Regions from separate parts of the Klebsiella ornithinolytica genome, predicted to be linked through region 1. Evidence: predicted binding sites of a transcription regulator. Region 1 holds the regulator's gene; each other region holds the start of a gene.
What was found. Region 1 encodes PurR, which represses purine synthesis genes. Its sites were predicted from a motif close to CANGCAAACGTTTGCNTG; they were not measured.

Region 1 (7,857 bases):
CGCCAGCGAAAGGGGTAAAACGAACATCAGCGAACTGAAGTTCAGGGCTATCTGATGGCCCGCGACGTCCACAATGCCCAATGGAGAAACCAGCAGCGCAACGACCGCAAACAGAGTGACTTCGAAAAACAGCGCCAGCGCAATCGGCAGTCCCAGCTGCACCAGGCGTTTAAGCACGTTCAAGTCCGGTCCGCTGAAGCCTTCATCGCTACGGATATCGCGCATAGAACGGGCGCGACGTACCCAGGAGATCATGCAGAAGAACATCACCCAGTAAACGGATGCCGTCGCCACGCCGCAGCCGATGCCGCCCAGCTCAGGCATGCCAAAGTGGCCGTAGATAAAGATATAGTTAACGGGAATATTGACCAGCAGGCCGATAAATCCCATCACCATCCCCGGTTTGGTTTTCGCCAGGCCTTCGCACTGGTTACGAGCGACCTGGAAGAAGAGGTAGCCGGGGGCGCCCCACAGCAGCGCGCGCAGGTAGCCTACCGCTTTTTCAGCGAGGGCCGGGTCGATATTGTGCATCGAGCTGATGATGTACCCGGCGTTCCACAGCACGACCATAACCAGCAGCGAAACGAATCCCGCCAGCCAGAACCCCTGGCGAACCTGATGGGCAATGCGGTCGCGGCGGCCGGAGCCGTTTAGCTGGGCGATAACCGGCGTCAGCGCCAGCAGCAGACCGTGGCCAAAGAGAATTGCGGGGAGCCAGATAGAGGTCCCAATCGCGACGGCAGCCATATCGGTGGCGCTATAGCCACCCGCCATCACGGTATCGACAAAGCCCATAGAGGTCTGGGCGACCTGTGCCAGGATCACAGGAATGGCCAGGGCTAATAACTGACGCGCTTCAATAAAATACTTCTGCACGTGAACACCTTTATATTGTTGTTATTTTGAGACTAAAAAAGCCGCCGTAATTGGCAGCAAGAAGAAAGAGCTGAGGGGTTTTCCAGTCTATTGTAGCGATGATGCGCCATTAAGCCAGTGAAAAAATGGTAGGGCACGATGCGCGCTGGCAACCTGTTTTGCCAACTGGTATTGTTCCCGACAGGTATAACGGTAATGATACCGTCACGAAAGTCTACAGGAGTAAAGCATGTTTACTGGCATTGTGCAGGGGACCGCTAAAGTGGTGTCCATCGATGAAAAACCCAATTTTCGCACCCATGTGGTGGAGCTGCCTGAGCATATGCTTGCCGGCATCGAGACCGGGGCATCGGTGGCGCACAATGGTTGCTGCCTGACAGTCACCGAAATTGACGGTCCGCGTATCAGTTTTGACCTGATGAAAGAGACGCTGCGTATTACCAACCTCGGCGCGGTAGAGGTGGGGGACGTGGTGAACGTGGAACGAGCGGCAAAATTCAGCGATGAGATCGGCGGTCATCTGATGTCCGGTCATATTATGACCACGGCGGAAATCGTCAAGATCCTGACCTCGGAAAATAACCGCCAGATCTGGTTTAAGGTTCAGGACCCGACGCTGATGAAATATATCCTCTATAAAGGATTCATCGGCGTTGACGGGATCAGCCTGACGGTCGGAGAAGTGACCCCGACGCGTTTTTGCGTGCATTTGATCCCGGAAACGCTGCAGCGCACCACGCTTGGCATTAAAAAACTCGGCGATCGGGTGAATATTGAGATCGACCCGCAAACGCAGGCGGTAGTGGATACCGTGGAACGTGTGCTGGCGGCCAAAGAAGCGGCACAACACCTGAGCGATGAATGATCGGGCGCCGCCGCCGGATGAAGCATAAAAGAAAAGAATATCCCCCGTTTTAGCGGGGGATATTTTTAGCGGGCGACGCGAAGGCCGTTTTCAACACCGCGAGAAAAGACCACCTGCCAGAGCTGAATATCGCGCGCGCGAAAAGCCCCCGCGCAGGCGTTCAGATAATAACTAAACATACGTTTAAACCGTTCCGAATAGTTATCGGCGATATCGGGCCAGCTGGCCAGGAAACGTTCGTACCAGGCCATCAGCGTAGTATCGTAATCGGCGCCGATATTGTGCCAGTCTTCCATCACAAAATGGGATTCGCTGGCTTGCGCGATATGACGAACCGAAGGCAGACAACCGTTGGGGAAAATATATTTATTGATCCACGGATCGACGCTGTGGTCCGTTTTTTTGGAGCCAATGGTGTGCAATAAAAAACGGCCGTCAGGTTTCAAATTACGATCCACCACTTCAAAATAGGTGGCGTAATTTTTAGGTCCCACGTGTTCAAACATCCCGACGGAAACAATGCGATCAAAGTGGTCATGCAGATCGCGATAGTCCTGCAGCAAAATGGTGACGTCTAACCCTTCGCATCTTTGCTGAGCCATTTTCTGCTGCTCGGCAGAAATGGTCACGCCGACTACGCTAACGTGATAATTTTTGGCCATATAGTAAGCCAGACCACCCCAGCCGCAGCCAATGTCCAGCACCCGCATCCCCGGTTCCAGCTGCAGCTTGCGACAAATAAGATCTAATTTTGCCACCTGCGCCTCTTCCAGCGATTGCGCCTCTTTCCAGTAGGCGCAGGAATATTGCATATAGGGGTCGAGCATACGGCTGAAAAGATCGTTGCCGAGGTCGTAATGTTCTTTTCCGACAATCCAGGAGCGCTTTTTACTTTGTAGATTAAACAGGCGAGCACCTGCGATGCGCAACGTATCTTTGAGATGATGCGGGAGCTGATTTTCCAGCCCGGCGCGCAGTACTTTATGGAAGAATATATCCAGCCGTTCACAATCCCACCAGCCGTCCATATAGCTTTCGCCTAACCCCAGCGAGCCTTCCTGTAAAACGCGTTTAAAAAAGAGCGGATTGTTAATCCGCAGATCGGAGGGGGCGGGGCCATTGACCTCAATGCCCGCGCGACCGAGCAATTCGGTTGCAATTCGGTACCAGTCGTCGTTTGGTACGCTTACTTCTTCTATACACGATGAACTCATAGCTTCTCCATCACGCCCAAGTGATCAGAACCTTAAAACAGCGTAGACGCTTTTTTGGCTTTGTGAGAAATCTCACGGAATATCCGTGAAGCTGCTATCCGACGTAGAACAGAGGAAGGGCGATAACCCTTGCCGAAAGGCCTTCCATGGTGAAACGGGACGCATCCTGCTGCCGTTAATCGTAAAAAATATTTTATTTATGTGAAGCCGGTTCAGTATAGGCCGCTGAAATCCGGCTTTCAATAAAAATATATTAGCAGGCTAATTACTGAGCCTTAACATCGCCGAAACGCGTTTATGCATGCGACGATTCGGTAGTCAGGCAGGCGCTGTGACGCTGCATAAAATAACCCAGCCCGGCCAGCACGATCGAGACCAGCATCACGCTGGTGGTGGTGAGCAGCGGTGTGGCAATCAGCGCGGAGACCAGCAGACTGGTCAGGAAGCACAGACCAAGCTGCAGCGTATTCTGCAGCGCGGCGGCACGGCCGGTCGCCTGCGGGAACGGCTTCAGTGCCTGGGCGACAACAATCGGGTAAATCCCGCCATTGACAACGGCCATCACGCAGAAGGGAATCATCACCGCAATGATTGAGACATCTTCAACCCGACCAACCATCCAGGTTGCAGCCACGCTGACGGCGAAAATCACCAGCAGCCAGGGCAGCAGCTGTTGGCCCTGCCATTTCTGCAGCGCCGCGCGGCATCCATAGCCACCGACTAAAAAGGCGATTGTCTGCGGAACATAGCTAAGACCGATAGCGGTCGGGCTGTAGCCCATCTCATGGAGAATAAACGGCGACCCGGTCAACCAGGCAAAAAAGCTGGCGGAGCAGGCGGCGTAAATCAGCACGTTGCCGCTGTATTCGCGCGAACGCAGCAGCGTCATAAAGGTCAACTTCTCGCGGACATCACCCTGCGGCCTGACGACCGGCTTCAGGCGTAGGGCGGGTACCATCAGCAGCAGGGCGATGGCAAACAGGGTGGCAAAAATGGCCTGCCATTCCAGATGGGCAAGCAGCCAGCTGCCGAGCAACGGCGCCAGAGCCGGCGATAGACCCACCAGCGGCATGATGGTGGCGAAAATACGGTTAGTGCGCTGGGCTGGATAATAATCCGTGACCATCGCCTGCCAGGTCACCGCCGCCGCGCAGACGCCGATCGCCTGAATAAAGCGCAGCACCAGCATCAGGGTGGCATCCCGCACCCACAGCATTCCCAGACAGCTGATAGCGAAGATCGCCAGCCCGGTCAGCAGAATCGGTTTACGTCCGTAGCGGTCCGAGAGCGGGCCCCAGAACAGCTGTCCGATGGCGAAGCCGGCGAGGAACAGGCTCAGACTGGCGCTGACCGACGCCGCAGACGTATTGAGATCTTGCTGGATGGCCGAAAAGGCCGGCAGATACATGTCGGTGGCGAGGAAACCCAGCACGCTGAGTCCCGCCAGCCACACTAAAAATCCTTTCCCGGGTTGTTGCATAACATTCTCTTATAGGTGCAGGTATGATGCCGCAGAGTGTAGGGAGTGCATTCTGGCTTGTGAAACGCTAATATTTGCTACATGCATTCAAAATTTTTGCAGGCAGAATATGTGGTCCGAATACTCACTCGAAGTTGTTGATGCTGTCGCCCGCAACGGCAGCTTTAGCGCAGCGGCTCAGGAGCTGCACCGCGTACCTTCGGCGGTCAGTTATACCGTACGTCAGCTGGAGGAGTGGCTGGCAGTACCGCTTTTTGAACGCCGCCATCGCGATGTCGAATTGACCCCCGCCGGGCTCTGGTTTTTACAGGAAGGACGATCTGTTATCAAAAAAATGCAGATCACTCGCCAGCAGTGTCAGCAGATAGCCAACGGCTGGCGCGGCCAGCTGTCGATAGCCGTAGACGACATTGTTAAACCGGCCCGTATGCGTCAGATGATTGTCGATTTTTATCGTCACTTTCCCGATGTCGAGCTGATTGTTTTTCAGGAGGTCTTCAACGGCGTCTGGGACGCGCTGGCCGACGGGCGCGTGGAACTGGCTATCGGGGCAACGCGTTCGATTCCGGTCGGGGGGCGCTACGCCTTTCGCGATATGGGAATGCTGAGCTGGCATTGCGTAGTGGCCAGCCATCACCCGCTGGCGCAGATGAACGGGCCACTGAGCGATGATGTGTTGCGCAACTGGCCGTCGCTGGTCCGGGAGGACACTTCCCGTTCGTTACCGAAACGCACGACCTGGCTACTGGACAACCAGAAAAGGGTAGTGGTGCCGGACTGGGAATCATCAGCTACCTGCCTCTCGGCGGGATTGTGCGTAGGGATGGTGCCGAGCCATTTTGCTCGCCCCTGGATTGACCGCGGTGAATGGACCGCGCTGGCGCTGGAAAACCCGTTCCCGGACGCCGCGTGCTGCCTGACCTGGCAGCAGAGCGACACGTCACCGGCGCTGTCGTGGCTGCTGGATTATCTGGGGGACAGCGAAACGTTGAACCGGGAGTGGCTGCGGGCGCCGGAGTAACCGGCGCCGCACGGGCGATCAGCGACGATAATCGACGAACGGGCCGTCTACGACGGAGCGACGCTCTACCAGCCGCGGGTGAACCTCAATAGATTGCGACTCTTCACGCTTGTTGACGATACGATCCATCAGCATATTGAAGGCCGCTTCCCCCAGCGAATCTTTCGGCTGGTGGATGGTGGTCAGCGCCGGGCTGAAATAGCGGGCGTTACGCACGTTATCATACCCGATCAGCGAAATGTCCTGCGGCACGCGCAGTCCCATCTCATCCGCAGCACAGATTGCGCCCATCGCCATGATGTCGCCGCCGCAGAAGACCGCCGTCGGGCGATGCTGCTGGCTGAGGATCTGCTGCATGGCGCGGTAGCCGGATTCAGGCTCGAAGTCGCCCTGAACAATCCAGCTTTCCGGAACGGCGATCTGCGCTTCTTCCATGGCTTTCATAAAGCCCGCCAGGCGGCCGGCGCCGGTATTACGCTCCAGCGGACCCGGGATCACGCCGATTTCACGGTGGCCGCGTTCCACCAGATAGCGACCGGCCATATAGCCGCCTTCGAAGGCGTTATCGATGACCGAATCGGTGAAGTCGGCTTTGGATTCACCCCAGTCCATTACCACCATCGGAATATGGCGGTACTCTTCCAGCATGCTGAGCACCGATTCCGGATATTCAGAACACATAACCAGCAGGCCGTCGACGCGCTTTTGCGCCATCATCGACAGGTAGGCCTGCTGTTTTTCGAGATCGTTCCACGCATTGCCCAGAATCAGGGTATAGCCTTTCTGGAAACAGCTCTTTTCTACGGCTTCAATAATCTCAGCGAAATAGGCCGCTTCGCTGCTGGTGGCCAGCAGGCCAATCGATTTGGTGTGATTAACCTTCAGGCTGCGAGCAACGGCACTGGGGGAGTAGTGCAGCTCTTTGATCGCCGCCCACACGGCGTTGCGGGTTTCTTCCGCCACGAAACGGGTTTTGTTAATTACATGTGACACTGTTGTAGTGGAAACGTTTGCGCGCTTCGCTACATCTTTAATTGTTGCCATTACTTCTCACTCCAGACCTTGACCTGATCGTCTGATTATCGATACGTAAACGTTTGCCTATACACACCCTGAATACAATTTTCAACATTGCATCACGTCGGGAAAACGACACAGAACGACAGGAAGGGGTCAATGGCCGATACGCTTTCAAATTAGCGTGGGATTTTGTCCGATCTTGCGGCAAAGGGGAAGAGCAAAAATGTGCATCACCCTAAAACATGGAAGATTTTTGCGCTATATTGTGCAAAAATGAGCAAGCTCACTTTTCATGTGGGGATAACTGGGGGGAAAAATTGATGGATACAGATTTAAAGTTTTCGCTGACGACAACGATTATTGTCCTGGGTCTCATCGTGGCCGCCGGCCTGACAGCGGTGCTGCACTGATTTATCAGGGGGAGAGGCCTCTTTCCCCCGACATCCCGCCATTATTATCAATTTCGCAAAAATCTTTTGCCATTTCGTTTACTTTTGTTTTTTTGTGATTGATGTCATGCTTTTGACTTCTGATGAGATACCGTCGCCGATGGCGGTCTGCTGGAGTCATTGAATGAAAATCAACTTTCCCTTGTTAGCGCTGGCGATAGGCGCGTTTGGTATTGGCACCACGGAGTTTTCCCCGATGGGGCTGCTGCCGGTAATTGCCAAAGGCGTCGACGTGTCAATTCCGGCGGCGGGAATGCTGATCAGCGCTTATGCGATCGGCGTGATGGTCGGGGCGCCGCTGATGACTTTGCTGCTCTCTCATCGCGCGCGCAGAAATGCGCTGATTTTTCTGATGGCGATCTTTACGCTGGGTAACGTCCTCTCCTCAATGGCGCCGGATTACACCACGCTGCTGATTTCGCGCATTATCACCAGCCTTAACCACGGCGCTTTCTTCGGCCTCGGTTCGGTGGTGGCGGCGAGCGTGGTGCCAAAACACAAACAGGCCAGTGCGGTGGCGACCATGTTCATGGGGTTAACCATCGCTAACATTGGCGGCGTTCCGGCGGCGACATGGCTTGGCGAGACCATCGGCTGGCGGATGTCGTTCCTCGCGACGGCAGGTCTGGGGCTGGTGGCGATGGTCAGCCTGTGGTTTTCGTTGCCCAAAGGCAGCGCTGGCGAGCGTCCGAACGTAAAGCAGGAGCTCTCCGTGCTGGTTCGTCCGCAGGTGCTCTCCGCATTGCTGACCACCGTGCTGGGGGCCGGCGCGATGTTTACCCTCTATACCTATATTTCACCGGTGCTGCACACCATTACGCACGCCTCGCCGCTGTTCGTCACCGCCATGCTGGTGTTGATTGGCGTCGGCTTTTCGCTGGGTAACTACCTCGGCGGTAAATTCGCCGACCGTTCCGTCTCCGGGACGCTGA
Region 2 (7,857 bases), 2.3 Mb from region 1:
CATTTTATTCCCGGGCGAACTGCACCGCCCGATGGGCGCGATGGATGCCGGCGCGCCGCTGCGCAAAATTATCGTTAAGATAGATAACGCTCTGCTGTAGCGGTCCCGCCGTAATCAGCCCCACGAGATCCTTCGCGGGGCCCCGGATAACCCTTAGTTATCCAGTTCATCCATCGACTTCACCTGATCGCGATTGATCTGTTCAGTCCGGCCGGTTTCCGCATTTTTGTACGACACCATACCAGTATCATCATCCACCTGCGGCTTGCCATCAGTCACGATCGTTTTACCGTCGGTCGTTTTCAGCGACTGGTTCGATGAACAGCCCGCCACAAACAACATTGCCGTCGCCGCCAGCGCGGATGCCATCAGAATTTTGTTCCGCATTGTATCCTCCTGTCTTTCCGTCAATTGATATCGTTATGATGCTAACTATAGTTAGCCTCACCGGACGGACCGTGAAAAGCAGAACTCTCCGAAGATGGCGCGGATAAAAAAAGGGCCGACGATTTCTCGTCAACCCTTGTTGTTCCGCGACCCGATATTATCGAGGCAGCTTACTTTTTAATTTGCGCGTGCATTTCCTGAACCGAGGTCACTTTCTCGATGGCGTTGGCGTTGAGCGCCATCGCCGTCGCGAAACCGCCGTTCAGGGTGGTGTCGTAATGCACTTTGTACTGCAGGGCGCTGCGGCGAATCAGCTTGGAGTCTTCAATCGCCTGACGACCTTCGGTGGTGTTGATGATGTAGGTGTATTCGCCATTCTTAATACGGTCCTGAATGTGCGGACGACCTTCATGCACCTTATTCACCAGACGTGGGTTGATCCCCGCCTCACCCAGCACAATCGCGGTACCGTGAGTCGCATCCAGTTCGAAACCAAACTTCAGCAGTTTCGCCGCCAGGTCTACAACACGCTCTTTGTCGCCTTCGCGAACGGAGAGCAGCGCGCGGCCCTGTTTTTTCATCGTTGAGCTGCTGCCCAGCTGCGCTTTAGCGAACGCTTCGGCGAAAGTACGGCCCACGCCCATCACTTCCCCGGTAGAGCGCATTTCTGGCCCTAACAGCGGGTCAACGCCCGGGAATTTGTTGAACGGCAGCACCACTTCTTTCACCGAGTAGTACGGCGGGATAATTTCTTTGGTGACGCCCTGCTGGGCCAGGGTCTGGCCAGCCATCACTCGCGCCGCCACTTTGGCCAGCGGGATACCGGTGGCTTTAGAGACGAACGGTACGGTACGCGCCGCACGCGGGTTCACTTCAATCAGGTACACTTCATTGTTTTTCACCGCGAACTGGACGTTCATCAGGCCACGGACCTGCAGTTCAAAGGCCAGCTTCTGTACCTGCTCACGCATCACATCCTGAATTTCCTTGCTCAGGGTGTAGGCCGGCAGAGAACATGCGGAGTCGCCCGAGTGCACGCCCGCCTGTTCGATGTGCTCCATGATGCCGCCAATCAGCACCATTTCGCCGTCGCAGATAGCGTCAACGTCGACTTCGACCGCATCGTCAAGGAAGCGGTCCAGCAGAACCGGCGCGTCGTTCGAGACGCTGACCGCGGTCTGGAAGTAGCGCTTCAGGTCGGCTTCGTCGTAGACGATTTCCATCGCCCGACCGCCCAGGACGTAGGACGGACGCACCACCAGCGGGTAGCCAATCTCTTTCGCCTTCTCAACGGCCATCTCAATGGTGGTCACGGTGGCGTTCGCCGGCTGTTTCAGCTTCAGACGGTCAACCGCCTGCTGGAAACGTTCACGGTCTTCGGCACGGTCAATCGCATCCGGGCTGGTTCCGATAACCGGTACGCCGGCCGCTTCCAGCGCACGCGCCAGTTTCAGCGGCGTCTGGCCGCCGTACTGGACGATAACGCCCTTCGGCTTCTCGATACGCACGATTTCCAGCACGTCTTCCAGCGTCACCGGCTCAAAGTACAGACGGTCGGAGGTGTCGTAGTCGGTAGACACGGTTTCCGGGTTACAGTTAACCATAATGGTCTCGTAACCATCTTCACGCAGCGCCAGTGAAGCATGTACGCAGCAGTAGTCAAATTCGATACCCTGACCGATACGGTTCGGGCCGCCGCCAAGGACCATGATTTTATCGCGGTCAACGGACGGGTTCGCTTCACACTCGTCTTCATAGGTGGAGTACATGTAGGCGGTATCGGTAGCGAATTCCGCCGCGCAGGTATCCACGCGCTTGTAGACCGGGTGCAGGTCGTACTGGTCACGCAGCTTACGGATTTCACCTTCACGAACGCCGGCCAGTTTTGCCAGACGGGCATCGGCAAAGCCTTTACGCTTCAGCTGACGCAGGAAGTCAGGCGTCAGACCGGTGATGCCAAGGTCAGCCACTTTCTCTTCCAGACGTACCAGCTCTTCAATTTGTACCAGGAACCAGCGGTCGATGTTGGTCAGGTTGAAGACGCCGTCCACGGACAGCCCCGCGCGGAACGCATCGGCGATGTACCAGATACGCTCGGCGCCGGCATCTTTCAGCTCACGGCGAATTTTGGTCAGCGCTTCCGGGTCGTCGAGGCTGACTTTCGGATCGAAACCGGTGGCCCCTACTTCCAGGCCGCGCAGCGCTTTCTGCAGGGATTCCTGCTGGGTGCGGCCAATCGCCATCACTTCACCCACGGATTTCATCTGGGTGGTCAGGCGGTCATTAGCGCCAACGAATTTTTCAAAGTTGAAGCGGGGAATCTTGGTCACGACATAGTCGATGGACGGTTCGAACGAGGCCGGCGTACGGCCGCCGGTGATGTCGTTCATCAGCTCATCCAGGGTGTAGCCGACCGCCAGTTTGGCCGCCACTTTGGCAATCGGGAAACCGGTCGCTTTGGATGCCAGCGCGGAGGAGCGTGATACGCGCGGGTTCATTTCGATAACAATCAGGCGGCCGTCTTTCGGGTTAACGGAGAACTGCACGTTAGAGCCGCCGGTTTCGACGCCAATTTCGCGCAGCACCGCCATCGATGCATTACGCATCACCTGGTATTCTTTATCGGTCAGGGTTTGCGCCGGGGCGACGGTGATGGAGTCACCGGTATGGATGCCCATGGCGTCGAAGTTTTCGATGGAGCAGACGATGATGCAGTTGTCGTTCTTATCGCGCACCACTTCCATCTCGTACTCTTTCCAGCCGATCAGCGATTCATCAATCAGCAGTTCGTTGGTCGGAGAGAGATCCAGCCCGCGGGCACAAATTTCTTCGAACTCTTCACGGTTGTAAGCGATACCGCCGCCGGTGCCGCCCATAGTGAAGGAGGGACGGATGATACACGGGTAGCCCACGTCAGCGGCCACCGCCAGCGCTTCTTCCATGGTGTGCGCAATACCGGAACGTGCGGTATCCAGACCGATTTTCTTCATTGCCACATCGAAGCGACGGCGGTCTTCCGCTTTATCAATCGCGTCGGCGGTGGCGCCGATCATGGTGACGCCGAATTCGGCCAGCACGCCCTGACGTTCCAGCTCCAGCGCGCAGTTCAGCGCCGTCTGGCCGCCCATAGTCGGCAGTACCGCATCCGGACGCTCTTTTTCGATAATTTTGCGCACCACTTCCCAGTGGATCGGCTCAATATAGGTCGCATCGGCCATTTCCGGGTCGGTCATGATGGTGGCCGGGTTGGAGTTCACCAGAATGACACGGTAACCTTCTTCACGCAGGGCCTTACAGGCCTGGGCGCCAGAGTAGTCAAATTCGCAAGCCTGGCCGATAACGATCGGGCCAGCGCCAAGAATCAGGATGCTTTTTATGTCTGTACGTTTTGGCATGGCTCTTTTCTCCTGATTATTTCGCGGACTGGCGGTACTGCTCAATTAATGCAATAAAATGGTCGAACAACGGCGCGGCATCGTGCGGGCCTGGGCTCGCTTCCGGGTGGCCCTGGAAGCTAAACGCTGGTTTGTCAGTGCGGTGGATGCCCTGCAGCGTTCCGTCGAACAGCGACTTGTGGGTCACGCGCAGGTTAGACGGCATGGAGGCTTCGTCTACCGCAAAACCGTGGTTCTGGGCGGTAATCATCACCACATTATTATCGATATCTTTAACCGGGTGGTTGCCGCCGTGGTGGCCGAACTTCATCTTAACGGTCTTCGCACCGCTCGCCAGCGCCAGCAGCTGATGGCCGAGGCAGATGCCGAATACCGGAATATCGGTCTCGAGGAATTTCTCAATCGCGGCAATGGCGTAATCGCACGGCGCCGGGTCGCCAGGGCCGTTGGACAGGAAGATACCGTCCGGATTCATCTTCAGCACCTCTTCGGCAGAGGTTTTCGCCGGCACAACCGTCAGGCGGCAGCCGCGGTCAACCAGCATGCGCAGGATGTTGCGTTTGGCGCCAAAATCGTAGGCTACAACGTGGAACGGCAGCTCGCTTTCCGCTTTCGCTTCCGGCAGGTCGCCCGCCAGCGTCCAGCTTCCTTGCGTCCAGCTGTAGGTTTCTGAAGTGGTGACTTCTTTCGCCAGGTCCATGCCGTTCAGGCCCGGGAACGCTTTGGCTTTTTCCAGCGCCAGCTGCGCATCCAGGTTATCACCCACGATGATGCAGCCGTTCTGTGCGCCTTTTTCACGCAGCAAACGCGTCAGCTTACGGGTATCGATATCGGCAATCGCCACGATGTTATGGCGCTTGAGGTAAGAAGAGAGGTCTTCGGTATTGCGGAAGTTGCTGGCAATCAGCGGCAGGTCGCGAATGACCAGACCCTGCGCATGTACCTGAGAAGATTCTTCATCGGCGGCGTTGGTGCCGACATTACCAATATGGGGATAAGTAAGAGTGACAATTTGGCGGGAATAGGAAGGATCAGTGAGGATTTCTTGATAACCGGTCATTGAAGTATTGAAAACGACTTCCCCAACCGCCGTGCCCGTTGCCCCGATGGCCCGACCGTGAAACTGGGTTCCGTCTTCCAGAACCAATAGCGCTGACTTAATCAAAACACCCTCCAGAGAATATTCACTCACTTTATTTGCATATTAATGCATGTGTATGACATGAATCAATGCAAATTTGCTTACCTATGGATTTCTGGCAAACGGCGGCATTCTGGAGAGATGTCGGGTAAAAGTCAACTTAAAGCCGATATTTTTTATCTCTTTTCACGTCACTGACCTCTCAGCACTGCGTTAGCAGGCAAAAAGATCAACAAACTATGCAGAGAAAACGCTTGCGGACCTGGAAGATTGCAAAACAGAGCGTGCAAGAGCAAAAAAGTAGACCAGATGGTCAAAATTTACAATAACACAACAAAAAACGAAGAGATAAGTTAATATTATAGCCACTTCATCATATTTTATTGATAAAGAAGCAAAAAATAAAAAGGGCAATAAAATATTGCCCTTTGCAATCAATTACATATTGAATGCAATAACCACATCACGATGGGTAATAAACCTTATAAAGCATTGAGATCAAGCACGTCACGCATATCGAAAAGGCCTGATTTCTTATCTTTTAACCACAATGCGGAACGAACGGCACCATTGGCAAAAGTCATCCGGCTGGATGCCTTGTGGCTGATTTCAATACGCTCACCAATATCGGCAAACATAGCGGTATGCTCGCCAACGATATCCCCGGCGCGCACGGTGGCAAAGCCGATGGTCCCAGGGACGCGTTCGCCGGTATGCCCTTCACGGCTGTAGACCGCGCAATCCTTCAGATCTTTGTTCAGCGCGCCGGCAATCGCCTCGCCCATCGCCAGTGCGGTGCCCGACGGTGCGTCCACTTTGTGGCGGTGGTGCGCTTCAATAATTTCGATATCGGTGTAGTCGCCCATCACCTTCGCCGCTTTCTCCAGCAGCTTTAACAGCACGTTGACGCCGACGCTGAAGTTGGCCGCGAAAACGATGGCAATATCCTGCGCCGCATCGCGAATGGCCTGTTTCCCGGCCTCATCAAAACCGGTGGTACCAATCACCATCCCTTTGCCGTGTTCGCGGCAGAAAGCAAGGTGGTTTAACGTACCTTCCGGACGGGTGAAATCGATTAGCACATCAAAATCATCTTTGACCGCCGCAAGACTGCTTTGCACCGCGACACCCGCTTTACCGGCCCCGGCCAGTTCACCGGCATCGCTCCCAAGGAGGGAAGAACCTTCGCGCTCCAACGCAGCGCCCAGCGCCACGCCGTCCATCTGCTGTACTGCCTGAATTAACTGGCGTCCCATCCGGCCGCCCGCGCCTGCGATGGCCACGCGGATTTGTGCATCATGCATAGCTATTCTCTTTTGTTAACTTAACGTAAATTGTTTCCAGATTAACCAGCCCGTCGATGAGCCGCTACTGTAAAACACCGATAATTAGAAATTTATGACAAACGGCGTTCGATATCAGTAAAAACTATACGCCGGCGTCGTTTCTCACTCGTCCGGAGCGTTAATCCTGTGCCGAAAACCGCAGGATTCGCGAACCACCAGCGCCGGCGGCAAAATAATGCGCTTCGGCGGTTCATCATTGCCCTGAATACGGCTATACAGCAGCTCGCCGGCTTTGCGGCCAATCTCCTTCGCCGCCACCGAAACGGTCGTCAACGCCGGTTGAACCAGCGCGGCTTCGGTAATATCGTCAAATCCCACCAGCGCAAAATCACGGCCCGGCTCACGCCCGGTTTTACGCAGCGCCTGCATCACGCCCAGCGCAACAATATCCTGGTAACAAACTGCGGCCGTGATTTGCGGATAGCGGGTCAGCAGCGCTTCGGCCACTTTCGCGCCGTCGATCTGGCTGGCCTGAGCCGTGACGATCCACTCCGGACGCGGCGAGATCCCGCTCTCCAGGAGCGTGCTGGTGAACCCGCCAATACGCTGTGCGCGGGTACCGGAACTCAGGCTACCGCCGATAAAGGCAATCTGTCGGTGCCCCATTTTCAGCAAGTGTGCCGTGGCCATCTGCGTGCCGAGAAAGTTATCGGTCCCGACAAAATCAAAATCCGGATCGCTGAGCGGGCGCACCACCATAATGGCGGGAATATTGCGTCTTTTCAGCGCCTCAAAAAATGAGGCCGGAGTTTCCCGCGCCGCGCACAGCACCATGCCGCAGGCGCTATTGCGCATCAGCGAGTCGACAAACTTTTGCTGCCGCTCGCCTGACTCTTCGCTGTTGGCCAGAAATAACAGCAAATCATGCCGCTCCATTTCATGGCTTAAGCCTGCCGTCATCTCACCGTAAAACGGGTTGGTGATGTCATGCAGCAGCAGCCCAACCTGGTTGCTGCTGCGATTACGCAGATTGGCGGCGGTCTGATTGTAGACATAGCCAGTTTCATCCAGCGCCTTCAGCACACGTTCGCGCGTAGCCTGCGAAATCCGCCCGCGGTTACGCAACACCATCGAAACGGTGGCCGTGGATACCCCTGCCCGTTCAGCCACCTGTGCCAGCGTCACTGTTGTCATGATCTCTCCCGTTCGTTTAGCGAAGGTTAATCGAATAACCTAAAAATTGCATTTTTCCTTGTGACAGGACTCACAATAACGCCCATCTTGCCGCTTTACTTGCTCATTATGGCGGGTTAATCGCGTTAACCATACTGTCAAAACAAGGTTAATCGATTAATCTTCATTTAGCCAATACGGAGACAGATAATGCAAACGACCTATGATAAATTCCCTGAAGTTACGGTTCAGGGTTATGACGACCAGGCCTGGCAGGGCTGGGAATCCATCGAAGCGACGCTTAACCTCAGGGCTTCAGCCTCCTCCAGAACCGTACTGGTTGTGGACTGCTATCCCGGCGTCCGGCTTGACGAACTGGAGCAGCGTCTGCTGCCGTCACTGAACGCGACGCGGGTGCTGAACGTCGAATCCGCCCGCCGCGATCAGCAGGCGCTCCACGATTTGCTGGCGCGTA
Region 3 (7,857 bases), 2.7 Mb from region 1:
GCATTTGTTACTTCAGCACCGTAGTGCCTCGTCATCACACCTCAGCGTTAACAGAAGTCCGGATTTACCTAAACTTCCCGCCTACATGCTTAAACCGGGACAACCGTCGCCCGGCTAACATAGCCTTCTCCGTCCCCCCTTCGCAGTAACACCGAGTACAGGAATATTAACCTGTTTCCCATCGACTACGCCTTTCGGCCTCGCCTTAGGGGTCGACTCACCCTGCCCCGATTAACGTTGGACAGGAACCCTTGGTCTTCCGGCGAGCGGGCTTTTCACCCGCTTTATCGTTACTTATGTCAGCATTCGCACTTCTGATACCTCCAGCAACCCTCACAGGCCACCTTCAACGGCTTACAGAACGCTCCCCTACCCAACAACACATAGTGTCGCTGCCGCAGCTTCGGTGCATGGTTTAGCCCCGTTACATCTTCCGCGCAGGCCGACTCGACCAGTGAGCTATTACGCTTTCTTTAAATGATGGCTGCTTCTAAGCCAACATCCTGGCTGTCTGTGCCTTCCCACATCGTTTCCCACTTAACCATGACTTTGGGACCTTAGCTGGCGGTCTGGGTTGTTTCCCTCTTCACGACGGACGTTAGCACCCGCCGTGTGTCTCCCGTGATAACATTCTTCGGTATTCGTAGTTTGCATCGGGTTGGTAAGTCGGGATGACCCCCTAGCCGAAACAGTGCTCTACCCCCGAAGATGAGTTCACGAGGCGCTACCTAAATAGCTTTCGGGGAGAACCAGCTATCTCCCGGTTTGATTGGCCTTTCACCCCCAGCCACAAGTCATCCGCTAATTTTTCAACATTAGTCGGTTCGGTCCTCCAGTTAGTGTTACCCAACCTTCAACCTGCCCATGGCTAGATCACCGGGTTTCGGGTCTATACCCTGCAACTTAACGCCCAGTTAAGACTCGGTTTCCCTGCGGCTCCCCTATACGGTTAACCTTGCTACAGAATATAAGTCGCTGACCCATTATACAAAAGGTACGCAGTCACCTAACAAGTAGGCTCCCACTGCTTGTACGTACACGGTTTCAGGTTCTTTTTCACTCCCCTCGCCGGGGTTCTTTTCGCCTTTCCCTCACGGTACTGGTTCACTATCGGTCAGTCAGGAGTATTTAGCCTTGGAGGATGGTCCCCCCATATTCAGACAGGATACCACGTGTCCCGCCCTACTCTTCGAGTTCACAACGTGTGCATTTTAGTGTACGGGGCTATCACCCTGTACCGCCGGACTTTCCAGACCGTTCCACTAACACACGCGCTGATTCAGACTCTGGGCTCCTCCCCGTTCGCTCGCCGCTACTGGGGGAATCTCGGTTGATTTCTTTTCCTCGGGGTACTTAGATGTTTCAGTTCCCCCGGTTCGCTTCGTTAAGCTATGTATTCACTTAACGATAGTGTGACGAATCACACTGGGTTTCCCCATTCGGAAATCGCCGGTTATAACGGTTCATATCACCTTACCGACGCTTATCGCAGATTAGCACGTCCTTCATCGCCTCTGACTGCCAGGGCATCCACCGTGTACGCTTAGTCGCTTAACCTCACAACCCGAAACTGTTTCGTAAAACAGTCCGCGTTGCGAAAATTTGAGAGACTCGAACACACCGCTTTTTCCTTTCTTATTACGGAGAAAGGAAACAGTGTGTCGTTTCAATTTTCAGCTTGATCCAGATTTTTAAAGAGCAAATATCTCAAACGTGATTCCTGAGAATCAGTTTTGAGATATAGAGGTCGGCGACTTTCACTCACGAACCAGCAAGTGGCGTCCCCTAGGGGATTCGAACCCCTGTTACCGCCGTGAAAGGGCGGTGTCCTGGGCCTCTAGACGAAGGGGACACTGAAGTCTCAATCGCAAGACGCCTTGCTATTTACTTTTCATCAGACAATCTGTGTGAGCACTACAAAGGCAGGTTCTTTCAGGTAAGGAGGTGATCCAACCGCAGGTTCCCCTACGGTTACCTTGTTACGACTTCACCCCAGTCATGAATCACAAAGTGGTAAGCGCCCTCCCGAAGGTTAAGCTACCTACTTCTTTTGCAACCCACTCCCATGGTGTGACGGGCGGTGTGTACAAGGCCCGGGAACGTATTCACCGTAGCATTCTGATCTACGATTACTAGCGATTCCGACTTCATGGAGTCGAGTTGCAGACTCCAATCCGGACTACGACATACTTTATGAGGTCCGCTTGCTCTCGCGAGGTCGCTTCTCTTTGTATATGCCATTGTAGCACGTGTGTAGCCCTACTCGTAAGGGCCATGATGACTTGACGTCATCCCCACCTTCCTCCAGTTTATCACTGGCAGTCTCCTTTGAGTTCCCGGCCGAACCGCTGGCAACAAAGGATAAGGGTTGCGCTCGTTGCGGGACTTAACCCAACATTTCACAACACGAGCTGACGACAGCCATGCAGCACCTGTCTCAGAGTTCCCGAAGGCACCAAAGCATCTCTGCTAAGTTCTCTGGATGTCAAGAGTAGGTAAGGTTCTTCGCGTTGCATCGAATTAAACCACATGCTCCACCGCTTGTGCGGGCCCCCGTCAATTCATTTGAGTTTTAACCTTGCGGCCGTACTCCCCAGGCGGTCGACTTAACGCGTTAGCTCCGGAAGCCACTCCTCAAGGGAACAACCTCCAAGTCGACATCGTTTACAGCGTGGACTACCAGGGTATCTAATCCTGTTTGCTCCCCACGCTTTCGCACCTGAGCGTCAGTCTTTGTCCAGGGGGCCGCCTTCGCCACCGGTATTCCTCCAGATCTCTACGCATTTCACCGCTACACCTGGAATTCTACCCCCCTCTACAAGACTCAAGCCTGCCAGTTTCAAATGCAGTTCCCAGGTTGAGCCCGGGGATTTCACATCTGACTTAACAGACCGCCTGCGTGCGCTTTACGCCCAGTAATTCCGATTAACGCTTGCACCCTCCGTATTACCGCGGCTGCTGGCACGGAGTTAGCCGGTGCTTCTTCTGCGAGTAACGTCAATCGCCAAGGTTATTAACCTTAACGCCTTCCTCCTCGCTGAAAGTACTTTACAACCCGAAGGCCTTCTTCATACACGCGGCATGGCTGCATCAGGCTTGCGCCCATTGTGCAATATTCCCCACTGCTGCCTCCCGTAGGAGTCTGGACCGTGTCTCAGTTCCAGTGTGGCTGGTCATCCTCTCAGACCAGCTAGGGATCGTCGCCTAGGTGAGCCATTACCCCACCTACTAGCTAATCCCATCTGGGCACATCTGATGGCATGAGGCCCGAAGGTCCCCCACTTTGGTCTTGCGACGTTATGCGGTATTAGCTACCGTTTCCAGTAGTTATCCCCCTCCATCAGGCAGTTTCCCAGACATTACTCACCCGTCCGCCGCTCGTCACCCGAGAGCAAGCTCTCTGTGCTACCGCTCGACTTGCATGTGTTAGGCCTGCCGCCAGCGTTCAATCTGAGCCATGATCAAACTCTTCAATTTAAGTTTGATGCTCGTGAATTAAACTTCGTAATGAATTACGTGTTCACTCAGAGACTTGGTATTCATTTTTCGTCCGAGGACGTTAAGAATCCATGTCACTTTGAGTGCCCACACAGATTGTCTGATAAATTGTTAAAGAGCAGTGCGACGGCGCTGAACGCTCTGTCGCGAGGTGGCGTATATTACGCTTTCCTCTTTCAGAGTCAACCTCGTTTTTCAGAAGTTTTCTCTTTCAACCCGGCGGCTTGTTTGCCGTTGTTCCGTGTCGATGGAGGCGCATTATAGGGAGTTCTCGAGCGCCCGCAATAGAAAAATTGCAGAAAAATGACTGACTGCTGCATTCCCCAGCAAAACCCCGCTTTATACCCTGTTACACACAGAATTATCCACAGATTGCGCCCCTTCTTACCTGATAAAGTCCGTCAAAAGCCCCTTCTATATAGAGAAGAGAGCGGCAAAAAAGAGAAAGATAAAAATTCGCGAGCGTTGCGCAAACGTTTTCGTTACAATGCCGCGCTATGACAAGGATGCCCGGTTGGGTGCGTTAGGTGAGTTTTTCGACAAAAACTCACCTAACGCTCTCTGTAATGTTCAAATCCTGGGGATTTAATACCATGCAACAACGTCGTCCAGTCCGCCGCGCTCTGCTCAGTGTTTCTGACAAGGCCGGTATCGTCGAATTCGCGCAGGCTCTTTCCGCTCGTGGTGTTGAGCTACTGTCTACGGGTGGTACCGCACGCCTGCTGGCTGAGAAAGGTCTGCCGGTAACCGAAGTCTCTGACTACACCGGTTTCCCGGAAATGATGGATGGACGCGTTAAGACCCTGCATCCAAAAGTACACGGCGGTATTCTCGGCCGTCGCGGCCAGGATGATGAGATCATGGCCCAGCACGCGATCTCTCCTATCGATATGGTTGTTGTTAACCTTTATCCGTTTGCCCAGACCGTCGCCCGCGAAGGGTGTTCGCTGGAAGATGCGGTAGAAAATATCGATATCGGCGGCCCGACCATGGTGCGCTCCGCGGCCAAGAACCATAAAGACGTGGCTATCGTCGTGAAGAGCCATGACTACCACGCCATTATTAAAGAGATGGATGCTAACGACGGTTCCCTGACTCTGGAAACCCGCTTCGATCTCGCCATTAAAGCTTTCGAACACACCGCTGCCTACGACAGCATGATTGCCAACTACTTCGGCAGCATGGTTCCGGCCTATCATGGTGAGACTCAGGAAGCCTCCGGCCGCTTCCCGCGTACGCTGAACCTGAACTTCATTAAGAAGCAGGATATGCGCTACGGCGAGAACAGCCATCAGCAGGCTGCCTTCTATATAGAAGAAGATATTAAAGAGGCGTCGGTTGCGACCGCCACTCAGGTTCAAGGCAAAGCCCTTTCTTATAACAACATCGCCGATACCGATGCGGCGCTGGAGTGCGTGAAAGAGTTCAGCGAACCGGCCTGCGTGATTGTCAAACACGCCAACCCGTGCGGCGTCGCAGTCAGCACTTCAATTCTGGATGCTTACGATCGCGCCTACAAAACCGACCCGACCTCCGCATTCGGCGGCATTATCGCCTTCAACCGTGAACTGGATGCGGAAACCGCACAGGCCATCATTTCTCGCCAGTTTGTTGAAGTGATCATTGCCCCATCCGCCAGCGAAGAGGCCCTGAAGGTGACGGCGGCCAAGCAGAACGTCCGCGTTCTGACCTGCGGCGAGTGGGCGGCACGCGTCCCGGGTCTCGATTTCAAACGCGTTAACGGCGGCCTGCTGGTTCAGGATCGCGACCTGGGCATGGTCACCGAGAGCGATCTGCGCGTCGTGACGAAACGCCAGCCTACCGAGCAGGAACTGCGCGACGCGCTGTTCTGCTGGAAAGTGGCGAAGTTCGTGAAATCCAACGCGATTGTCTATGCAAAAGAGAACATGACCATCGGGATAGGTGCAGGCCAGATGAGCCGCGTTTACTCGGCGAAAATTGCCGGTATCAAAGCGGGCGATGAAGGTCTGGAAGTGAAAGGCTCGGCAATGGCTTCTGACGCCTTCTTCCCGTTCCGTGACGGTATCGACGCTGCTGCTGCAGTGGGCATTACCTGTGTTATCCAGCCTGGCGGCTCTATCCGTGATGATGAAGTCATTGCCGCAGCTGACGAACACGGCATTGCGATGATCTTCACCGACATGCGTCACTTCCGCCATTAATTCACGGAGCAGAACATGAAAGTATTAGTGATTGGCAACGGCGGCCGCGAGCACGCGCTGGGATGGAAGGCGGCACAGTCTCCGCTGGTCGACACCGTCTACGTGGCGCCGGGTAACGCCGGCACCGCCCTGGAGCCTGCGCTGCAAAACGTGAATATCGGCGTGACCGATATTCCGGCGCTGCTGGACTTTGCACAGCGCGAAAAGATCGATCTGACCATCGTCGGCCCGGAAGCGCCGCTGGTGATTGGCATTGTCGATGCGTTCCGCGCTGCGGGCCTGAAAATCTTCGGCCCGACCGAAGGCGCCGCCCAGCTGGAAGGCTCAAAAGCCTTTACCAAAGATTTCCTCGCGCGGCATAACATTCCGACCGCGGAATATCAGAACTTCACCGAAGTCGAACCGGCACTGGCCTATCTGCGCGAAAAAGGCGCCCCGATTGTTATCAAGGCGGACGGTCTGGCGGCCGGTAAAGGCGTGATTGTCGCGATGACGCTACAAGAAGCGGAAGAGGCGGTTCAGGATATGCTGGCCGGCAACGCATTTGGCGACGCGGGTCATCGGATCGTGATCGAAGAGTTCCTCGATGGTGAAGAAGCCAGCTTTATCGTCATGGTCGACGGCGAGCACGTCCTGCCGATGGCCACCAGCCAGGACCACAAACGCGTAGGCAATGGCGATACCGGTCCGAATACCGGCGGTATGGGCGCCTACTCACCCGCCCCGGTGGTCACGGATGAGGTGCATCAGCGCACGATGGATCGCATCATTTGGCCAACGGTCAAAGGCATGGCGGCGGAAGGCAATACCTATACCGGTTTCCTGTACGCCGGTCTGATGATCGACAAACAGGGCAATCCAAAAGTCATCGAGTTCAACTGCCGTTTCGGCGATCCGGAAACGCAGCCCATTATGCTGCGTATGAAATCCGATATGGTGGAGCTGTGCCTCGCCGCCTGTGACGGTAAGCTGGATGAGAAAACCTCCGAGTGGGACGATCGCGCCTCGCTTGGCGTGGTGGTTGCCGCAGGCGGCTATCCGGGCAACTACGCCACCGGCGACGAAATCTTCGGCCTGCCGCAGGAAGAAGCGGTGGATGGCAAGGTCTTCCATGCCGGGACGAAGCTTGCCGACGATCAGCGCGTGGTGACTAACGGCGGCCGCGTACTGTGCGTGACGGCATTGGGCGACACCGTAGCCCAGGCGCAGCAGCGTGCCTACGAACTCCTGACCGGTATTCATTGGGAAGGAAGCTTCAGCCGTAGCGATATCGGCTGGCGCGCTATTGCCCGCGAGCAACGCTAGCGTCTGAGCGTAACCTCATAACAGGCCTCATTAACGGGCGGCTTCATTCTGGAGTCGCCCGTTTTTTATCGTCAGCCCGCCAACCTGTCACGGAGGATGTGCGGCTACCCGCCTCAGAGAAGCGTATGGTGGAGGAGGACAGAGGGAATGGTAACCACGCCGATAGCGCAAAGCGTCTCTGACAGGAGGTCAGAAGGTTTTTTCCTGCGGCTGCCAGGTACAGAAGTCTTCGTTGGCCACCAGCAAAAGCTGAGCGCCGTCTGAGGCTTCCAGCCACGCCACGCTCACCTCAACGGAGGAGTGATTCTGGCGGCGTTCAATATGGGCTAAGGCCCGCGCATCCAGATCCGGCTTCACGGTTTGCCCTTCACAGGTCGTCACCGTCTGGTTGGCATGCCAGCGCCCCTGACGCAGAACAACGCGCCCTTGTCGCAATGCGTCGCTGGTCCGGCGAATCTGCGTTGCCCGGTAGCGGTAAAGCGCCACCTGATCGCTGGAAAGCTGCTGTTTTTGTCCGTCCACTTCGCGCTGCATAAAGCTCAGTTCGCCCTGATCATCAAAACGGGCGCGAATGTGTTCCGTCGGTTTGCCGTAGACGTTGAGTTCGATAAGCGTGAGCCGGTCGCCCTGCCAGCGGTATTCGCTGGTTGAAGTGTTGCCGTGACGCCACGGGCTGAAGGCCGCAAGCAGATGCACTTCGCCGTTGGAGTCCAGACGCCAGATACGCATCGCGCCCTGGTTGTCCGCATACCCGCTGGCGGTAAAAGGTGGGACAGAAGAATCATGGCTACAGGCAGAGATCAGCGCGACGCCTGCCAGCATCAATGCGCGACGCCAGATAGACAAAAGGGGCTTTAAGGCCCCTTCGTTA
Region 4 (7,857 bases), 1.1 Mb from region 1:
TTCCTGACCAAACCGGTGGACAAAGATGCGCTGTATAAAGCCATCGATGATGCGCTGGAACACAGTGCGCCGGCGACGGATGAGCGCTGGCGTCAGGCTATCGTAACCCGCAGTCCGCTGATGCTGCGTCTGCTGGAACAGGCCGGAATGGTGGCGCAGTCGGACGTTAGCGTACTGATTAACGGTCAGAGCGGGACCGGGAAAGAGATTGTCGCGCAGGCGATTCATAATGCCAGCCCGCGCCACGCCAAACCTTTTATCGCCATTAACTGCGGCGCGCTGCCGGAACAACTGCTGGAATCCGAGCTATTTGGCCATGCGCGCGGCGCATTTACCGGCGCGGTGAGCAACCGGGAAGGGCTGTTCCAGGCCGCTGAGGGCGGGACGCTGTTTCTTGATGAGATTGGCGATATGCCGGTGGCGCTGCAGGTGAAGCTGCTGCGGGTACTGCAGGAGCGTAAAGTGCGCCCGCTGGGTAGCAACCGCGACATCGATATCGATGTACGTATCATCTCGGCCACTCACCGCGATCTGCCGAAGGCAATGGCGCGCGGCGAGTTTCGTGAAGATCTGTATTATCGCCTGAACGTGGTCAACCTGAAGATCCCGCCGCTGGCCGAGCGCGCGGAGGATATCCCGCTGCTGGCAAACCATCTGCTGCGCCAGTCTGCCGATCGGCATAAGCCGTTTGTACGGGCGTTTTCAACCGATGCGATGAAACGGCTGATGGCAGCCAAATGGCCCGGCAATGTCCGCCAGCTGGTGAACGTGATTGAGCAGTGTGTGGCGTTGACCACCTCGCCGGTGATCGGTGATGCGCTGGTGGAACAGGCGCTGGAAGGGGAAAATACCGCGCTGCCGACCTTCGTCGAAGCGCGCAATCAGTTTGAGCTCAACTATCTGCGCAAGCTGCTGCAAATCACCAAAGGCAACGTCACCCACGCAGCAAGAATGGCGGGGCGCAACCGTACTGAATTCTACAAGCTGCTGTCGCGCCACGAGCTCGACGCCAACGACTTTAAAGAGTAGCTCCGCAGCATGGCGCAAGTTATGATACGGTAAGCAACCGTTTACGCGACTAAGAGCCTATCCCAGTAGGCGTTATTGTCGCAGGCAGTTTGAACACGGACAGCGCGGAAAAAGCGGAGCGTACACGTAGTACGTGAGGATTTTGAGCGCTGCCCAGGTTCAAAATGGCAAGTAAAATAGCCTTAATGGGATAGGCTCCAAGACAGGAAAACCATGAAAAAGATTGATGCGATTATTAAACCTTTCAAACTGGATGACGTGCGCGAAGCGCTGGCCGAAGTCGGCATCACCGGGATGACGGTGACGGAAGTGAAGGGCTTTGGCCGTCAGAAAGGCCACACCGAACTGTACCGCGGGGCTGAGTACATGGTGGATTTTCTGCCGAAAGTGAAAATCGAAATTGTGGTCACTGACGATATCGTTGATACCTGCGTGGATACCATTATCCGCACGGCGCAGACCGGTAAAATCGGTGACGGTAAAATCTTCGTCTTTGACGTCGCCCGCGTGATTCGTATTCGTACCGGGGAAGAGGACGACGCGGCAATTTAAGCCGGGCCGTATTCTGACGCATTCCCCGGTCAGCTTTGCGCGACCGGGGAATATTCCCGAATGGCGGCATCTCCGCCGCCTCCGGGTTATTTCATTACAGCACCTTATGCGGGCCAAAACATTCGTAGTGAATGTTGTCGTTATTGACGCCCAGCGCCACCAGCTGTTTCGCTGCATGTTGCATAAAGGCCACCGGGCCGCACAGATAGAACTGCATTTGCGGGTCACGCAGCGTGTCCGCCAGATCCGATAACATCATCAGACCTTCGCTGTTAAAGCGTGCCGCCTGGCGGTCGGCTTCCGTCGGCGTGCGATACCAGATATGGGAGGTGAATTTCGGCAGGCTGGCGCCGAGCGTTGCCACCTCGTCGGCAAACGCATGGACATCGCCATTTTCTGCCGCGTGGAACCAGTTCACCTGGGCCGCATGCTGCGTTTTTGCCAGCGTGTCGAGCATGGCCAGCATCGGTGTTTGTCCGACGCCGCCGGAAATCAGCGTAACCGGCGTTTCCGGCTCAACGGCGAGGAAGAAGTCACCTGCCGGCGCAGCCAGATGCACAATATCTCCTTCCTGTGAGGCGTTATGCAGCCAGTTTGATACCTGACCGCCGTTTTCGCGTTTAACCGCAATTCGGTAGCCTTTGCCGTCTGGCTTGCGGGTCAGCGAATACTGACGAATTTCCTGATATTCAAACTCCTGCGGCTTCAGCCAAATCGCCAGATACTGGCCCGGCTGATAATCCGCCACCGGCTGGCCGTCTACCGGCTCGAGATCGAAGCTGGTAATCAGGGCGCTACGCGGGGTTTTCTTCACGATACGAAACGCGCGCGTGCCTTCCCAGCCCCCGTTTTTGCTGGCGTTATCCCGGTAGATTTCAGATTCACGATGAATAAAGACATTGGCCAACACGCCGTAGGCTTTGCCCCATGCGTCAAGCACTTCCTGGCCCGGGCTGAACATTTCGTCGAGCGTCGCCAGCAGATGGCCGCCGACAATATTGTACTGTTCCGGTTTGATCTGGAAGCTGGTGTGTTTCTGGGCGATTTTCTCGACGGCAGGCAGCAGGGCAGGCAGGTTGTCGATATTGCTGGCGTAAGCGGCAATGGCATTAAACAACGCTTCACGCTGGTCGCCGTTACGCTGGTTGCTCATGTTGAAGATCTCTTTGAGCTCCGGGTTATGGGCAAACATGCGATCGTAAAAATGGGCGGTCAGCTTAGGACCTGTTTCGACGAGCAGGGGAATAGTGGCTTTAACCGTTGCGATGGTTTGGGCGTCGAGCATAGCAGCTTCCTTCGGTGTTATTTAAATGATGTATTTTATATGCATCTTATAAAAATAACCCTGCACTGTAAATGGTTCCTTAACACTTTTCCCCGTAGCGGTAACAACATGAAGAATTTGCATCACAAACCTGAAAAGAAATCCGTTGATAATCGTTGAGTCGTTATTGCTCAAAGCCTTGTGTAATGGGGAGCCAATCGTTTGCGTAAAATCCTTTGTCAAGACCTGTTATCACAGAACGATTCGGTTATACTGTGGGCCGTCGCCCAAAAAGGCCCCCCTTTTAGAGCTGTAATCTATTGTTAGCTGAGCAGGAGATGCGGATGTTAAAGCGTGAAATGAACATTGCCGATTATGATGCCGAACTGTGGCAGGCTATGGAGCAGGAAAAAGTACGTCAGGAAGAGCACATCGAACTGATCGCCTCCGAGAACTACACCAGTCCGCGTGTTATGCAGGCACAGGGTTCTCAGCTGACCAATAAATATGCCGAAGGTTATCCGGGCAAGCGCTACTACGGCGGTTGCGAATATGTTGATATCGTTGAACAACTGGCGATTGACCGTGCAAAAGAGCTGTTCGGCGCTGATTACGCTAACGTACAGCCGCACTCCGGCTCCCAGGCTAACTTCGCGGTCTACACCGCTCTGCTGCAACCGGGCGATACCGTTCTGGGTATGAACCTGGCGCAAGGCGGTCACCTGACTCACGGCTCTCCGGTTAACTTCTCAGGCAAACTGTACAACATCATTCCTTACGGCATCGATGAGTCCGGTAAAATCGACTATGCAGACATGGCGAAGCAGGCTCAGGAACATAAACCGAAAATGATCATCGGTGGTTTCTCTGCTTACTCCGGTATCGTTGACTGGGCAAAAATGCGTGAAATCGCTGACAGCATCGGCGCATACCTGTTCGTCGATATGGCCCACGTTGCTGGCCTGATTGCCGCGGGCGTTTACCCAAACCCGGTTCCGCATGCTCACGTTGTGACGACCACTACCCATAAAACCCTGGCGGGTCCGCGCGGCGGCCTGATCCTGGCGAAGGGCGGTAGCGAAGAGCTGTATAAAAAACTGAACTCTGCCGTATTCCCTAGCGCACAGGGCGGCCCGCTGATGCACGTTATCGCGGGTAAAGCGGTTGCGCTGAAAGAAGCGATGGAGCCAGAGTTCAAAGTCTATCAGCAGCAGGTTGCGAAAAACGCCAAAGCGATGGTTGAAGTATTCCTGAATCGCGGCTACAAAGTGGTTTCCGGCGGTACTGAAAACCACCTGTTCCTGCTGGATCTGGTCGATAAAAACCTGACCGGTAAAGAAGCTGACGCTGCGCTGGGCCGTGCTAACATCACCGTCAATAAAAACAGCGTACCAAACGATCCGAAGAGCCCGTTTGTGACCTCCGGTATCCGTATCGGTTCTCCGGCGGTAACCCGTCGCGGCTTTAAAGAAGCGGAAGTGAAAGAGCTGGCCGGCTGGATGTGCGACGTGCTGGACAACATCAATGACGAAGCGGTCATTGAGCGCGTGAAGGGTAAAGTGCTGGATATCTGTGCACGCTTCCCGGTTTATGCGTAACGTTTAACGACGCAAGCGTAAAGAAAAAGGCCGCCAGTGCGGCCTTTTTTACGTCCGGCGTTCAGAGGTTAACGACGGTCGAGGGAGATAGCGCCCGGGCCAGTGATGGCCAGAAGCAGGAAGGCTCCAGCTATACTGATGTTTTTGTAGAAGTTAATCATATTGGGAAGTACGGCATCACCGCTCATATCCCAGTAATGATGGCCAATGACGGCGGTACCGAGGGTGTAAAAAATAAAGATCACCGCCAGCGGACGGGTGAAGAAGCCCAGGATAATCAGGATTGCCGCCGGCACCTCCATCACAATCGCGATAATCGCCGCTAACGTCGGAAGCGGCGCGCCGGAGGAGGCCATATATTGTACCGTACCGCTAAAGCCCATCAGTTTGGGATAGCCAAATATAATAAACAGCAGTACGACGGCAATACGGGCGATCAGCAGCAGAACGGAACGGGAAGAGCCAAAGTCGAAATAGCGTAGTGTGTTCATAATCAATCCGTTGTGAAGGTGCGTGATTTAAACGTAATACACAATTTTGTGATCTGCCACATACCTTGTGCGATCAACGTAATGTCTGCAGTTGCTCTTCCACGTACAGATAGCCAATGCCGAGCAGCTGCTGTTGACGACTCAGCTGTCCGAAGCCGATTTGCGTTGCTCTGGTGCGCGGCGCGTCACGATGATCGAAAGGGTTAAAGCCTGTCTGCCTGATGATGGTATTCAACCACTCTTCGCCAAATCCGCAGCTGCGGCCGTACAATAAGATATTGTTTATATTTAAGATATTAAGAAAGTTGTAGAGGCTGAGCCCGATGGCATTTGCGGAGTCTTCCACCCACGTATGAAGGCGAGAATCACCCTGCTGCCATTTTTCGATCAGGGCATCGATGGTCAGCGCCTCTGGATTATTGGCGAGATCGGGCTGTGTTTTAAGCCATATCCGCGCCTGTTTTTTCAATGCGCTCAGTGATGCCACCGTTTCCAGGCAGCCATAGCGCCCGCAGTCGCAGGCAACGCCATCAGGATTGATAATAGTGTGTCCAATCTGGCCGCTGCCATAAAGGCTACCGCGCCAGACCTGGTCGTTGATGACAAATGACGAACCAATACCGTAATCGACGTTGATGACGCAGAAGTCGCGATACTGTCCCTCATTTTGCCATTTTTCCGCCAGCGCCAGCATGACGCAGTCGTTGTCGACCATTACGCGGACATTGAGTTTTTCTTCCAGCAGATATTTCATCTCCACGGGTTGCTTCCAGGGAGCCTGCGGCATGGTCTGTGATACTCCCGTTCCCGCATCAACCTGCCCATGAACCGCCAGCGCCAGATTGATTTTCTGCCTGGGCCAGTTCTTACGGTACTGATGCCAGCATTTCTCAATCGCTGCCAGCAGTGCCTGAGGCGTTGGGGCGTCAATGGCGTGGTATTCGACGTCGCCTTTCGCACTCAGACAGGCATTTCCAAGCTGACACTCGATACTGGTGGGCGTGATGTTCATACACAGGGTCCAGTCGCCATCGGGCGCAATAAGCCAGGCGCCGCTGCTATGACCGCGGGCCAGATGCTCATCCTGTACATTGACCACGCGTCCTTCCTCTTCCAGCTCCTGGAGGATATTGCTGACCGCGGGAATTGAGATTTGCGCCAGCCGCGCGAGCGTCGATTTACTGGCTCGTTTTTTGCGGTACAGATACTCCAGCAGCACACCCTTGTTGTAATGGCGGATTTGCTGATTGTTAATGCAGGCTTTCATAAACTAAACCTTGTTAACTAAATTGCGTGATTATTGTGCGTAAATGCGCTGATTCTGTCTATTAAACTGCTCTCATTATTTCACTTCAGTATGTCTTGTTAACTTTGAGGGCATTATGAGTTCAGTAAATGTTTGGCAGGAAACGGTACATATTCCAACCTATGAAACGGGGGCGCAGGATATTCACCCCATGTTCCTGGAAAATCGGGTTTATCAGGGGTCTTCCGGGGCGGTGTATCCCTATGGTGTGACGGATACGCTGAGTGAGGAAAAAACGCTAAAGGCCTGGCAGGCGGTGTGGCTGGAAAATGATTACATCAAAATTATGATCCTGCCCGAGCTGGGAGGCCGCGTGCATCGCGCGTGGGATAAGGTCAGACAGCGTGATTTCGTTTATCACAATGATGTCATCAAGCCCGCGCTGGTTGGCCTGCTTGGCCCGTGGATTTCCGGAGGAATTGAGTTTAACTGGCCGCAGCACCACCGTCCCACCACCTATATGCCGGTTGATTTTACGATTAGCGAAAATGACGATGGCTCAAAAACCGTTTGGGTTGGCGAGACGGAGCCGATGCATGGGCTGCAGGTGATGACCGGGTTTACTCTGCGTCCGCAGCGCGCGGCATTAGAGATTGGTAGCCGGGTTTACAACGGTAACGCCACCCCGCGCCATTTCTTGTGGTGGGCGAACCCTGCGGTTAAGGGGGGCGATGGACATCAAAGCGTATTCCCGCCGGATGTGACTGCGGTATTTGATCACGGCAAGCGCGCGGTTTCCGCGTTTCCGATTGCTACCGGCACCTATTACAAGGTGGACTATTCGGCCGGCGTCGACATCTCGCGCTATAAAAATGTCCCTGTACCGACCTCCTATATGGCGGAAAAGTCAGAGTACGATTTCGTCGGCGCCTGGTGCCACGATGAAGATGGTGGGTTGCTGCACGTCGCGGATCATCACATTGCGCCAGGGAAAAAACAGTGGAGCTGGGGTTACAGCGAGTTTGGTCAGGCGTGGGACAAAAATCTGACGGATGATAATGGTCCTTACATCGAGCTGATGACCGGCATTTTTGCCGATAACCAACCGGATTTTACCTGGCTCGATCCGTTTGAAGAAAAGCGCTTCGAACAATACTTCCTGCCTTACCATTCGCTGGGCATGGTACAGAACGCTTCGCGCGATGCGGTGATCAAACTGCAACGCGAAGAGGACAACATTATATGGGGCGTATATGCTATTTCGCCTCTGGTCGCCCACCGGCTTACGGTTCGCGAAGAGGGCAACCCGCAGCCGCTGCTTGATGAAGTGATTGAGCTGATGCCATGCGCTGCCGTTCAGGCAACGTTAGCCGGTATTGACCCATCTCGTCTGACGATGGAGCTGCTGGACAGTCACGGCAGGTGCGTTTTGCGCTATCAGGAGCATCAGCCGCAGGAGTTGCCGCTGCCGGAAGTGGCGGTTACGCCCTTACACGCCGGAGCCATAAGCAGCGTGGATGAGGCGTGGTTTATCGGCCAGCATCTGGAGCAGTATCACCACGCCAGTCGCTCACCGTTTGATTATTACCTGCGGGGAATTGAGCTGGACCCGCAGGACTACCGCTGCAACCTGGCGCTGGCGATGCTGGAATACAACCGCGCGGATTACTCGCAAAC

Region 2: carA (glutamine-hydrolyzing carbamoyl-phosphate synthase small subunit) is a predicted target of PurR. The motif match lies at 5,039-5,056, and genes of this name have one in related genera.
Region 3: purH (bifunctional phosphoribosylaminoimidazolecarboxamide formyltransferase/IMP cyclohydrolase) is a predicted target of PurR. The motif match lies at 3,965-3,982, and genes of this name have one in related genera.
Region 4: glyA (serine hydroxymethyltransferase) is a predicted target of PurR. The motif match lies at 3,057-3,074, and genes of this name have one in related genera.

Annotation. Positions count from the first base shown of each region.
Region 1 is NZ_CP130153.1:2,369,580-2,377,436, forward strand. It holds gene mdtK (MdtK family multidrug efflux MATE transporter) at 1-876, opposite strand, end outside; gene Q1L34_RS11070 (riboflavin synthase) at 1,106-1,741, shown strand; gene cfa (cyclopropane fatty acyl phospholipid synthase) at 1,807-2,955, opposite strand; gene punC (purine nucleoside transporter PunC) at 3,251-4,435, opposite strand; gene punR (DNA-binding transcriptional activator PunR) at 4,545-5,456, shown strand; gene purR (HTH-type transcriptional repressor PurR) at 5,475-6,500, opposite strand; gene cydH (cytochrome bd-I oxidase subunit CydH) at 6,797-6,886, shown strand; gene Q1L34_RS11100 (MFS transporter) at 7,050-7,857, shown strand, end outside.
Region 2 is NZ_CP130153.1:4,704,694-4,712,550, forward strand. It holds gene Q1L34_RS22310 (NanQ anomerase/TabA/YiaL family protein) at 1-100, shown strand, start outside; gene Q1L34_RS22315 (YgdI/YgdR family lipoprotein) at 154-387, opposite strand; gene carB (carbamoyl-phosphate synthase large subunit) at 558-3,782, opposite strand; gene carA (glutamine-hydrolyzing carbamoyl-phosphate synthase small subunit) at 3,799-4,947, opposite strand; gene dapB (4-hydroxy-tetrahydrodipicolinate reductase) at 5,406-6,227, opposite strand; gene Q1L34_RS22335 (LacI family DNA-binding transcriptional regulator) at 6,372-7,403, opposite strand; gene Q1L34_RS22340 (class I mannose-6-phosphate isomerase) at 7,593-7,857, shown strand, end outside.
Region 3 is NZ_CP130153.1:5,257,640-5,265,496, forward strand. It holds rRNA gene Q1L34_RS24860 (23S ribosomal RNA) at 1-1,557, opposite strand, end outside; tRNA gene Q1L34_RS24865 (tRNA-Glu) at 1,777-1,852, opposite strand; rRNA gene Q1L34_RS24870 (16S ribosomal RNA) at 1,938-3,477, opposite strand; gene purH (bifunctional phosphoribosylaminoimidazolecarboxamide formyltransferase/IMP cyclohydrolase) at 4,092-5,681, shown strand; gene purD (phosphoribosylamine--glycine ligase) at 5,697-6,986, shown strand; gene Q1L34_RS24885 (DUF1481 domain-containing protein) at 7,176-7,857, opposite strand, start outside.
Region 4 is NZ_CP130153.1:1,273,337-1,281,193, forward strand. It holds gene glrR (two-component system response regulator GlrR) at 1-1,029, shown strand, start outside; gene glnB (nitrogen regulatory protein P-II) at 1,243-1,581, shown strand; gene hmpA (NO-inducible flavohemoprotein) at 1,676-2,866, opposite strand; gene glyA (serine hydroxymethyltransferase) at 3,190-4,443, shown strand; gene Q1L34_RS06135 (DoxX family protein) at 4,512-4,934, opposite strand; gene Q1L34_RS06140 (ROK family transcriptional regulator) at 5,008-6,201, opposite strand; gene Q1L34_RS06145 (DUF5107 domain-containing protein) at 6,317-7,857, shown strand, end outside.